Regions from separate parts of the Nocardioides sp. NPDC006303 genome, predicted to be linked through region 3. Evidence: riboswitches for the same ligand, from Rfam matches in the RefSeq annotation. Region 3 holds a riboswitch; each other region holds the start of a gene.
What was found. Region 3 has a riboswitch for cobalamin ahead of ABZY89_RS22360 (prenyltransferase/squalene oxidase repeat-containing protein). Riboswitches for the same ligand answer to the same signal wherever they lie in the genome.
Positions count from the first base shown of each region.

Region 1 (3,264 bases), on a different contig from region 3:
CGATGCTGCGCCGGTTCGCCGACGAACAGCTGCTGGCGCCGCTCATGGAGGAGACTCCGAAACGGCGCCTGGCGCTCGCCGAGACCATGTTGGTCTGGCTGCGTACCCGCCCCAGCGCCCCCGTCGTCGCCGAGCACCTCATGGTCCACGAGCAGACCGTGCGCCACCGGCTCAGGCGCATCAAGGAACTATTCGGCGACCGCCTCAGCGACCCGTCAGAGACCGTCGGGCTTCTCGCGGCCCTCGAGTCGACCACCCCGCGCTGGCGCCGCGACCTCGCCGGCTGATCTCACCCGATGGAGTGGGTCCACTGTGTGACCGACCTGGCCGGGGCCCAACCGGTGAAGGTGCCGATCGGGGCGGAGGTCTCGACCGCGATCCGGGTGAGCTCTCCGCCGTGTGCCTGGTAGGCGGTGGCGAGGAGCTGCTCGGTCTCCAGGGTGACGCCGTGGACGACGATGCGGCCGCCGGGGCGGAGGGCTCGCAGACAGGCGTCGAGTACGCCGGGGCGGGTCGCGCCGCCGCCGATGAAGATCGCGTCGGGGGTGGGGAGGTCGGCCAGGGCATCGGGGGCGCGGCCCTCGACGACGGTCAGGCCGGTTACGCCGAGTCGGGACGCGTTCCGTGCGATCCGGGCCGCCCGCTCTGGGCTGGCCTCGATCGCCGTCGTGGTGCAGGTGGGGTGGGTGCGCATCCACTCGATGCCTACCGAGCCTGCGCCTGCGCCGACGTCCCACAGGTGCTGCCCCGGGACCGGGGCGAGGCGGGCCAGCGCCGAGGCCCGAAGGTCGCGCTTGGTCAGCTGGCCGTCGTTCTCGAAGGCGTCGTCGGGGAGGCCGGCAGCCCAGCCGAAGAGCGGTGCGCCTACGCACTCGATCGCCACGATGTTGAGGCGCGGCACCTCCCCTTCCCACGCCGAGGCGGTCGCGGTCCGCGTGCTCTCGGTCTCCGCGCCGAGCTCGCCCAGGACGGTCATCCTCGAGGCTCCGAAACCTGTGGTGACCAGCAGGTTCGCGACCTGTTCGGGAGTGGACTCGTCCGAGGAGAGCGCGAGGATCCGGCGGCCGGGAGCGAGCTCGCGCGCGACCAGCGACACGTCGCGGCCGACGAGGCTGACGACCACGCAGGACTCGGCGGCCCAGCCCATCCGGGCGCGGGCGAGGGCGACGGAGGAGACGGCCGGTTCGATGCGTACGTTCTCTCGACCGAGAAGCGAGATCAGGGTGGTCCCGATGCCGGATACGAGCGGGTCGCCCGAGGCCAGGGCGACCGCTTCCCCGAGGCCGTCGAGGAGCGCCGGGAGGCCCTCGCGCAGCGGTGATGGCCAGGGCTCGCGCCGCTGGCCGGGCACGTCCGGGACCAGGTCGAGATGGCGCTTCCCGCCGAGGAGGACGGCGGACTCCCGGATCAGCTGCTGGTGACGTACGGGGATCTCGTCCCAACCTCCGGCACCGATGCCCACCACGACGATCATGAGGCCAGACGCTACAGTGGCCGCTCAGGCGCGAGGTGCCCCGACTGCCCAGTCATCGGCTCTGTCACAGGAGCTGGTGAGGACGGTGGGAAGGGAGAATCTGGGAAGCCGGTGAGAATCCGGCACAGGCCCGCTGCGGTGAACGAGCCCCTTCGTGGGGACTCGACAAGTCCGAAGACCGGCCCCGCGTCCATCCAATCCAAGCGATAGGGAGCGGGAGCCTCTCCATGCCGGTTCATTACCCATTTTCTGCCGTCCTCGGCTGCCAGGCCGATGACCTCGACGACATGGGCCTCGCGCTCGTGCTCACCACCATCTCCCCGGAGATCGGCGGCGTCCTGGTCCGTGGCGAGAAGGGGACCGCGAAGTCGACGGCCGTACGCGGTCTGGCGGCCGTGCTGCCCTCGATCTCGGTCTACGCCGGGGATCGGTTCTCGATCGACCCGGCCGACCCGTCCGCGGAGTCGCCTGACGGGCCCTTCGGGTCCGCCGCCGTCGAGGAGAGCAGGCCCGTGCGCCTGGTCGAGCTCCCGGTAGGGGCGACCGAGGACCGGGTCGTCGGCTCGCTCCACCTGGAGAGCGCGCTGTCGCGCGGCGCGGTCGAGTTCGAGCCGGGGCTGCTCGCGCGGGCGCACCGCGGCCTGCTCTACGTCGACGAGGTCAACCTGCTCCACGACCACCTCGTCGACCTGCTGCTGGACGCGGCGGCGATGGGCCGGGTCAGCGTCGAGCGGGACGGCGTCTCGGTCGAGCACGCCGCCCGGTTCGTGCTGATCGGCACGATGAACCCCGAGGAGGGCGAGCTGCGCCCGCAGCTCCTGGACCGCTTCGGGCTTACGGTCGAGGTCGCCGCGCCCCGGGATCCGGCGCTGCGCGCCGAGGTCGTACGCCGCCGGATGGCCTTCGACCTGGACGCTCCTGCGTTCGTCGAGCGCTATGTGGCCGCCGAGCGCGATCTGACCGCTCAGATCTCTGCTGCTCGTGCGCTCGTCGGGAAGGTTCGGCTCACCGCGCCCGGGCTGCTCAAGATCGCCGAGGTCTGCGCGGCGTTCGAGGTCGACGGGCTGCGCGCCGACATCGTCACCGCCCGCACCGCGGTCGCGCACGCGGCCTGGGCCGGTCGCTCCGAGGTCACCCGCGAAGACATCCGCCGGGCTGCTCTGCTGGCGCTCCCGCACCGCCGCCGTCGCAACCCCTTCGACGCTCCCGGGCTCGACGAGGACCTGCTCGACCGCATCCTCGGCGACGAGGAGCTGCCGCCCGAGCCGCCGGAGGGCGGGCCTTCGGATGACTCGGGGGACAACTCGGGCGCCGAAGGTGACGGTGTTGGTCTCGACACGCCTCCGCCTAGCGGCTCCGGTGGCTCGACCGACGGGGACAGCTCGACCGACGGAGAACCCCCGCTGGTTGAGCCCGCGAGCGAAGCGAGCGGTGTCGAAACCAACACGGCCGACAACGCACCCGACCAGCCACAGGCTCCTTCCGGTGCCGCACCCGAGTCCGTCACTGCCGCTGCCCCGGCGTACCGCCCCCGCCTCCTGACCGTAACCGGCTTGGGCACTGGCCGCACCGGCGGCCGGAGCAAGGCGATCGGGAGCAGCGGCCGCCGGATCGGCGCGAGCGTCAGCACCCGCGGCTCGCTCCACCTCGTCGAGACCCTCAAGGCGGCCGCGGGCAAGCAGGGCGCCCGAGACCGTACGTCGGCGAAGGTCGAGCTGCGGATCGAGGACCTCCGCACCGCGGTCCGTGAGGGCCGGGAGGCCAACCTGGTCCTCTTCTGCGTGGACGCG
Region 1 is NZ_JBEXRR010000051.1:15,648-18,911, reverse strand. Features, by position in the region: gene ABZY89_RS26370 (helix-turn-helix domain-containing protein) at 1-287, shown strand, start outside; gene cbiE (precorrin-6y C5,15-methyltransferase (decarboxylating) subunit CbiE) at 290-1,474, opposite strand; cobalamin riboswitch at 1,537-1,676, shown strand; gene ABZY89_RS26360 (VWA domain-containing protein) at 1,702-3,264, shown strand, end outside.
Region 1: it holds a riboswitch for cobalamin, as region 3 does, so the genes downstream of both, ABZY89_RS26360 (VWA domain-containing protein) here and ABZY89_RS22360 (prenyltransferase/squalene oxidase repeat-containing protein) in region 3, are expected to answer to the same signal.

Region 2 (3,264 bases), on a different contig from region 3:
CAGGAGACGCCGTCCTCGCGCGGGTACATCTCGTCGGCGAGTTCGCCGGCGGTGCTGGCGATGGTCTCGTAGCGCTCCCGGACGCTCTGCTCGGCGACGGTGTACTTGGCCTTGAACATGGCGTAGCCCGCCGTGGTCATGAAGGCGGGCACGATGCCCTCGGCCTGCAGGGCCTTGCGCTCGGCAGAGAGCGCCTCCCAGTTGCTGTTGCTCATTAGAAGCTGAACTCCGTCTCGCCGATGTTGCGGTTGTATTCGTTGCCGGTGACCTGGAAGAAGTCGTGGAACTGGGTGCCGTTGATGCCGCTGTAGAACCATTCGGCGATCGGGTTGGCCTCGACGTTGAACAGCGGCTCCATCCGCATGTTCTCCAGGGTCATGTCGATGCGGGACCTCACGAAGGTCTCCAGGTCGGCCTGGTCGATGCCGGCGATCGGCCCGTGGTCGAAGAGCATCTCCACGATCCGGGCCTCGTGGGCGTAGAGGTGCTCGGCGACGCCGCGGACGCGGGCGAAGAGGTCGTCGCGCTCGGCCTCGAACTTGTCGGCCGGGACGGTGGCGGCGTACTCATCGAGGGTGGTGTTGAATAGCCAGGCGCCGCCGGTGGCGTGCAGGTTCTCGTCGCGGGCGGAGAAGTTGATGCCGCTGATCACGTTCTGCAGCAGGTTCTTCCCGCCGGACTGGAAGTGCTTGAGGAAGGCGAAGTTGGAGTAGAGGACGCAGTTCTCCATCAGCGTGAAGACGCTCAGCGCGTAGAGCAGGTCCTCGTCGGCGATCGCGTCCCAGACGAACTGGATCCGCTCGGCCAGCACCGGGTCGTTCTTGTAGGAGTCGTAGAACTCCTCGGTGTCGATCATCAGCACCTTGTTGAGCTTCGCGTAGAACGGCGCGTGCATGTTCAGCTCGGCGAACGAGAAGGCGTTGGCCATCATCTGGACCTCCGGACGCGGGAACGCGTGGAAGATCCGGTCACCCCACACCTCGCCGCCGAGGATCAGCTCGTAGATGGTGAACAGCTTCAGCGTGGTCTTGACCGCGGCCTGCTCGGCGTCGGTCATGTTGACCAGGAAGTCCTGCTTGTCGTTCTCGACCGGGATCTCCTCAGCGGTCCAGAAGATGCTCCGCTGCTTCTTGGCCAGGTCCTCGGCCATCGGATAGTCGAAGACGTACGCCGACTTCTCGGTGCGGATCGGTAGACCCTCGGTGTCGATCAAGCCCCATGCCCCTTGCTCACGCGGGCCCCCGGCCCGCTGGATGTCTCGTGCATCCGTGCCGAGGCAGGGAGGACGGCGGCAGCGCGCCGGGCGGACCCGGTCACGTGGTGCTCGCTCGATCCCCTGACCTTCCCTCGAGGTCGCGGACCCCACCATGAGGTGGGCACTGGCAGGTCTTCGGACTCGTGGGCGTCATCGTGCTCGGTCCTAGTGGCCGTCGCTTCCCAGGAGCCGGCTTGCTCCCAGTGCTTCGTGACGGCGGTCGTTCCCACTCACCGCTGCGGGGCAGTCCCGGACTCACACCGGGTTCCCTCTTGCCTCTCCCGCCCCGTCGCCGAGGTGGGAGAACCAGCTGCGAGGACCACTATATGCGGGAATTACACCAATGCAACTTCCTAGATCTTGTGTTCCGCCGTGTCGTCGGAAACGTCTCCGACACCGTCTCCGCAGCCCGTGCTAGCCTCTGCGCCGAGTCGAACGCATCCTGATGGATGCCAGGGAACTCCGGTGTGAATCCGGGACTGGCGCGCAGCGGTGAGGGCGACGGTGACGGCCAGGAAGCCACTGGGGACCGAGTCCCTGGGAAGGCGGCGTCACCGGGTGAACCCGAGTCCGAAAACCTGTCGGCTCAGATGTACGTCACGGCCCTCGCGACCAGGGTCCAGAGGACCTGAGAGGCCGACCGCCGTGGAAACGCTGTCCCGCGAGACCCTGAGCCCGCGCCGTGCTCGTGAGGGGAGACGACGAGTCCCGTTCGTGCCGCTGGTGGCCGGGCTGCTGCTCGCGTCGGTGCTCAGCGCCGTCGCGTCCCTGGCCTTCGGGTCCGAGCGGATACCCCTCGGTGAGGTCGTCGCGACGGTCGGCGACCGGCTCCAGGGCGACGCGCCGGGGAAGTGGGACGTGATCGTGTGGGAGCTGCGTGTCCCCAGGGCGATGATGGCGCTCGCGGTGGGCGCCGGCCTGGCAGTGGCCGGTACCGGCATGCAGACCCTGGTCCGTAACCCGCTCGCCGACCCGTTCCTGCTCGGGATCAGCTCGGGCGCCTCGGTGGGGGCGACGGCGGCGATCACCACCGGGGCGCTGGGCGGCCTCGGCATCTATGCCGTCTCCGGCGGAGCGCTGCTCGGGGCGGTCGGCTCGGCGATGCTGGTCTGGTTGGTGGCCACCGCCCAGGGCGGGTTGACCCCGATCCGGCTGGTGCTCTCCGGAGTCGTGCTCTCCTCCGGACTCTCCGCGATCGCCTCGTTCCTGGTCTTCATGAGCGATGATCCGCGTGCGGCCGACTCGGTGATGTTCTGGATGCTCGGCAGCGTCGGTGGCGCCAGCTGGGAGAAGCTGTGGCTGCCCGCAGTCCTCGGCTTCGTGCTGGGGCTCGGAATGCTGGCGCTGCACCGTTGGCTGGACGCCCTGGCCGCCGGCCCCGAGACCGCTGCCGCGCTCGGCGTCGACGTCGCGGCGCTGCGTACGACTCTCTTCGTCGCGCTGGCCGTGCTGGTCGGGGTCCTGGTCGCGGTCAGCGGTGGGATCGGGTTCGTCGGGCTGATCGTGCCGCACGCGGCCCGGCTGCTCGTGGGCGCCCAGCACCGGGTGGTGCTCCCGGTCGCGGCCCTGGGCGGCGGGCTGTTCCTGCTGTGGGTCGACGTGCTCGCCCGGGTGGTGGCCCGGCCCCAGGAGATCCCGCTGGGAGTGGTCACCGGCGTCGTCGGCGCGCCGCTGTTCCTCCTGCTGCTGGGCCGTGGCCGGTATCGCTTCGGCGGCGACGGATGAGCGGCCAGCCCGCGCTGCGGCTGCGCGGCGTCGCCGCCCGGCTGGGCGAGCGCGAGGTGCTTCGCGACGTCGATCTGGACGTGCCGGTGGGCACCCGCCTTGGCATCGTGGGCGTGAACGGCGTGGGCAAGTCGACCCTGCTGCGGATCCTCGCCGGAGTGCTGCGGCCCAGCGCCGGGCACGCCTACCTCGCCGATGACTCCGGCGAACTCCGCGAGACCGCCCGGACCAGCTCGCGCGAACGCGCCCGCCGGATGGCGTACGTCCCCCAGGAAGAGGTCGCC
Region 2 is NZ_JBEXRR010000051.1:5,489-8,752, reverse strand. Features, by position in the region: gene ABZY89_RS26330 (ribonucleotide reductase N-terminal alpha domain-containing protein) at 1-215, opposite strand, end outside; gene ABZY89_RS26325 (ribonucleotide-diphosphate reductase subunit beta) at 215-1,213, opposite strand; cobalamin riboswitch at 1,364-1,581, opposite strand; cobalamin riboswitch at 1,671-1,856, shown strand; gene ABZY89_RS26320 (iron ABC transporter permease) at 1,970-2,980, shown strand; gene ABZY89_RS26315 (ABC transporter ATP-binding protein) at 2,977-3,264, shown strand, end outside.
Region 2: it holds a riboswitch for cobalamin, as region 3 does, so the genes downstream of both, ABZY89_RS26320 (iron ABC transporter permease) here and ABZY89_RS22360 (prenyltransferase/squalene oxidase repeat-containing protein) in region 3, are expected to answer to the same signal.

Region 3 (3,264 bases):
TCCGCCGAGTCGGCGCGTCATGACGCGCCGACTCGGCGTCGGTTTTGGTCAGGATGAGCCGACTCGGCGATGGGGTGCACTGGCAGACTGTCCGGCGTGACCGAGACCGAGCCCTTCCGCATCGCACTGCTCATCGACGCCGACAACGCGCCTGCCTCGAAGATCGACGACATCTTGAACGACCTGGCCGAGTACGGCGAGGTGACGATCCGGCGGGCCTACGGCAACTGGACCAAGTCCGAGCTCAAGGGCTGGATCGAGGAGCTGCACGATGCCGCGATCAGGCCGATGCAGCAGTTCGACCTGACCGCGCACAAGAACGCCTCCGACATGGCGCTCGCGATCGACGCCGTCGAGCTGCTGCACGCAGCGATCCCGGACGCGTTCGCACTGGTCTCCTCCGACTCCGACTTCACGCCGCTGGTGCACTACCTGCGGGAGAAGGGCCGCGCTGTCTACGGCTACGGTCGGGAGAAGACGCCGGCGCCGTTCAAGAGCGCCTGCACCCGGTTCACCGTGGTGGAGAAGCTCGGCGGCTCCGAGGAGGAGACCGAGGCCGACACCGAGCCCGGGACCACGCGCACCCGCAAGCAGTCGTCCGCGGCGACCAACGGGCAGGCGCTGAAGCGCAACGCCCGGCTGATCCAGCTGCTGCGCAACTCCATCGCCGCGGCCGCCGACGACGACGGCTGGGCACTGGTCGGCACCGTGGTCTCCCGCATCCGCAACCAGTCCTCCGAGGACCCGCGCAACTACGGGTACGCCACGTGGACCAAGCTCATCAAGGCGATCGACCTCTTCGAGCTCAAGGACGAGGGCACCTCGGCGATCGCGGTCAGCGACAAGCGCACCAAGAAGTGACGTACGGCCCTCTGGACAACACAGCTAACGAGTCTCCGCGGTGGCCGGGCGAGCACATCTGACGCCCTTGGGTACCGACCCGTGGAGGTGCTTCAGCGCGGCCTTGAAGTCGCGGCAGCGCTCGGCGTCCTCCTTCTTGTTCGAGGGGTAGCCGATCGCCGCGTTGACCTTGCCCATGTCCAGGGCGTCGGCGAGCGGGTTGATGTCGCGGGCGACGGTCCAGTACCACCGCGAGATCGGCGCGCTGTAGTCCAGCGACCGGGCGAGCTCGGGGCGGCGGCGCAGGTCGATGTCGAAGTAGGCGCCGGCGTCGGAGTAGTTGGCCTCGCCGGTCAGCTGGATGTAGCCGCGACCGGTGAACTTCCGCTTGTCGCGGCCCTTGGCGTCGTGGTGGAAGGAGCTCTCGTTGGCGAGCGTGGTCAGATACGCCGCCTGCCGGTAGGCGGTGGTGATCCCGGCATCGGCCATCGCGCGGTTGAGGCTTGGCAGCCCGGTCTCAACGGTGCTCCGGTCACCGACCTTCTCGCCGAACATGGCGACCAGATCGGCGTACGTGACCGATGTCCGCGCCTCCTCCGCACCGGCCGTCGTGGTCGAGGCGAGGGCGAGAAGGGTGGCCGTGATCGAGGTTGCGACAAGGCCGAGAATCCTGTGGCGCATGGGGACAGAGTGACTGCTCGGCGGCGATCCCGCAAGCAGGGCTCGCCAGGCATAGGATTGCCCCCGCATAGCAGAGCCTCAATCAACACACGCCGTGGTGGGGGAAGCCGGTCGAATCCCGGCGCTGACCCGCAACCGTAGGCCCAGGCACCGAGAATGTCCTGGGCGAGCCGGAGCACCCGCTGACGGACGCGTACTGACCTGACGCTGTCGTGGAAAGCAGCGGGTCGGCCCTGGGCCTTCCCGACGAACAGCGCGGAAGGAACCATGAAGAAGACCGTCCTCGGTGGCATCGCCGCCGCCCTCGCCCTCACCTCGCTCGCCGGCTGTGGCGAGAAAGCCGTCGAGGAGGGGGAGAAGCCCACCTACGACGCCAAGGTTTCCACCGCGGTGGCCGACTGGCTCGTGGCCCAGGCACCGGAGGGCGTGGCCCGCAACGCGCAGTACGGCACCGACGACTTCGGGCTCAGCGCCGACATCGGGATCGCGCTGGCAGAGGTCGGCGGCTACGACGAGGAGATCTCCACGATCGCCGCGGCGGTGATGGAGAACAAGAAGGCCTACACCTCGCCCGGGTTCGGCACCGTCACCTCGGCCGGGGCGACCGCGAAGGCGCTCGTCCTCCAGCAGAACGTCGACGCCTCCGACCCCGGTCTGCTCAAGCAGCTCGAGGGCACCGTCGCCGAGAACGGCCGGATCGCCGACGAGCTCGACCCCAAGGACAAGAAGGCGGCCGACTACTCCAACACCATCGGACAGTCGTACGCCGTGTGGGCGCTGAACAACGCCGAGAGCAAGGAGGCCGCGGCCGCGACGGAGTTCCTGGCCGGACAGCAGTGCGAGGAGGGCTGGTTCCGGGTCACCTTCGCGGCCGACCCCGCCGCCGCTGACCAGACCTGCGACGCCGACCCGAAGGCCGTCCCGGACGCCGACGCCACCGCGTTCGCGCTGATCGCCCTGTCCGGGGTGGCCACCCCGGAGGCGGAGAAGGCCGTCGAGGCCGGCGTCGAGTGGCTGAAGGAGACCCAGACGGAGGACGGGTCGTTCAAGGCGGCCACCGGCAACATCGCCAACTCCAACACCACCGGCCTGGCCGGGTGGGCGTTCGGTCGCGCGGGTGAGACCGACGCCGCGGAGAAGGCGGCGAGCTGGGTCGCCGACCACGTCGTGACCTGTGGCGACGACGCCGGCGCGGTGGCCTATGACGACGCCGCGCTGACCGAGGGCAACACCAAGGGCCTGACCAAGGAGTCGGAGGGGATGTACCGCCTCGCCGCCGCCCAGGCGCTGCCGTCGCTGGTCTTCCTGCCCAAGGATGCGACCGCGAAGAGCTCGTGCTGATCCTGCGGTCCTCGTTGGTGGCCCTGGCGATCCTCGCCGGGGCCACCGCACCTGTCTTCACCCCCGTCTCCGCCTCGTCTGCGGCATCATCCGGCGAGGCGTGTGACGGCGTCACCGTCGTCGTCGAGCCCAACGCGCTGGGTGGCGATCCTGAGGTCACCTGTGTCCAGCCCGGGGAGGGTGACACCGGCGCCGACCTCTTCGAGAAGGCGGGGCATCCGCTCACCTATGTGACCTCGATGCCCAGTGTCGTATGTCGCGTCGATGAGCGGCCGAAAGCCGCCGGTTGCGCCCAGATGCCGCCCGCCGACGCGTACTGGTCGCTGTGGATCACCGACGATTCGGGGGCCTGGAGCTATGCCTCCAGAAATGTTACCGAAATCAGCGTGACCTCCGGGCAGG
Region 3 is NZ_JBEXRR010000035.1:38,231-41,494, reverse strand. Features, by position in the region: gene ABZY89_RS22370 (NYN domain-containing protein) at 97-861, shown strand; gene ABZY89_RS22365 (glycoside hydrolase family 19 protein) at 886-1,521, opposite strand; cobalamin riboswitch at 1,588-1,723, shown strand; gene ABZY89_RS22360 (prenyltransferase/squalene oxidase repeat-containing protein) at 1,789-2,862, shown strand; gene ABZY89_RS22355 (hypothetical protein) at 2,856-3,264, shown strand, end outside.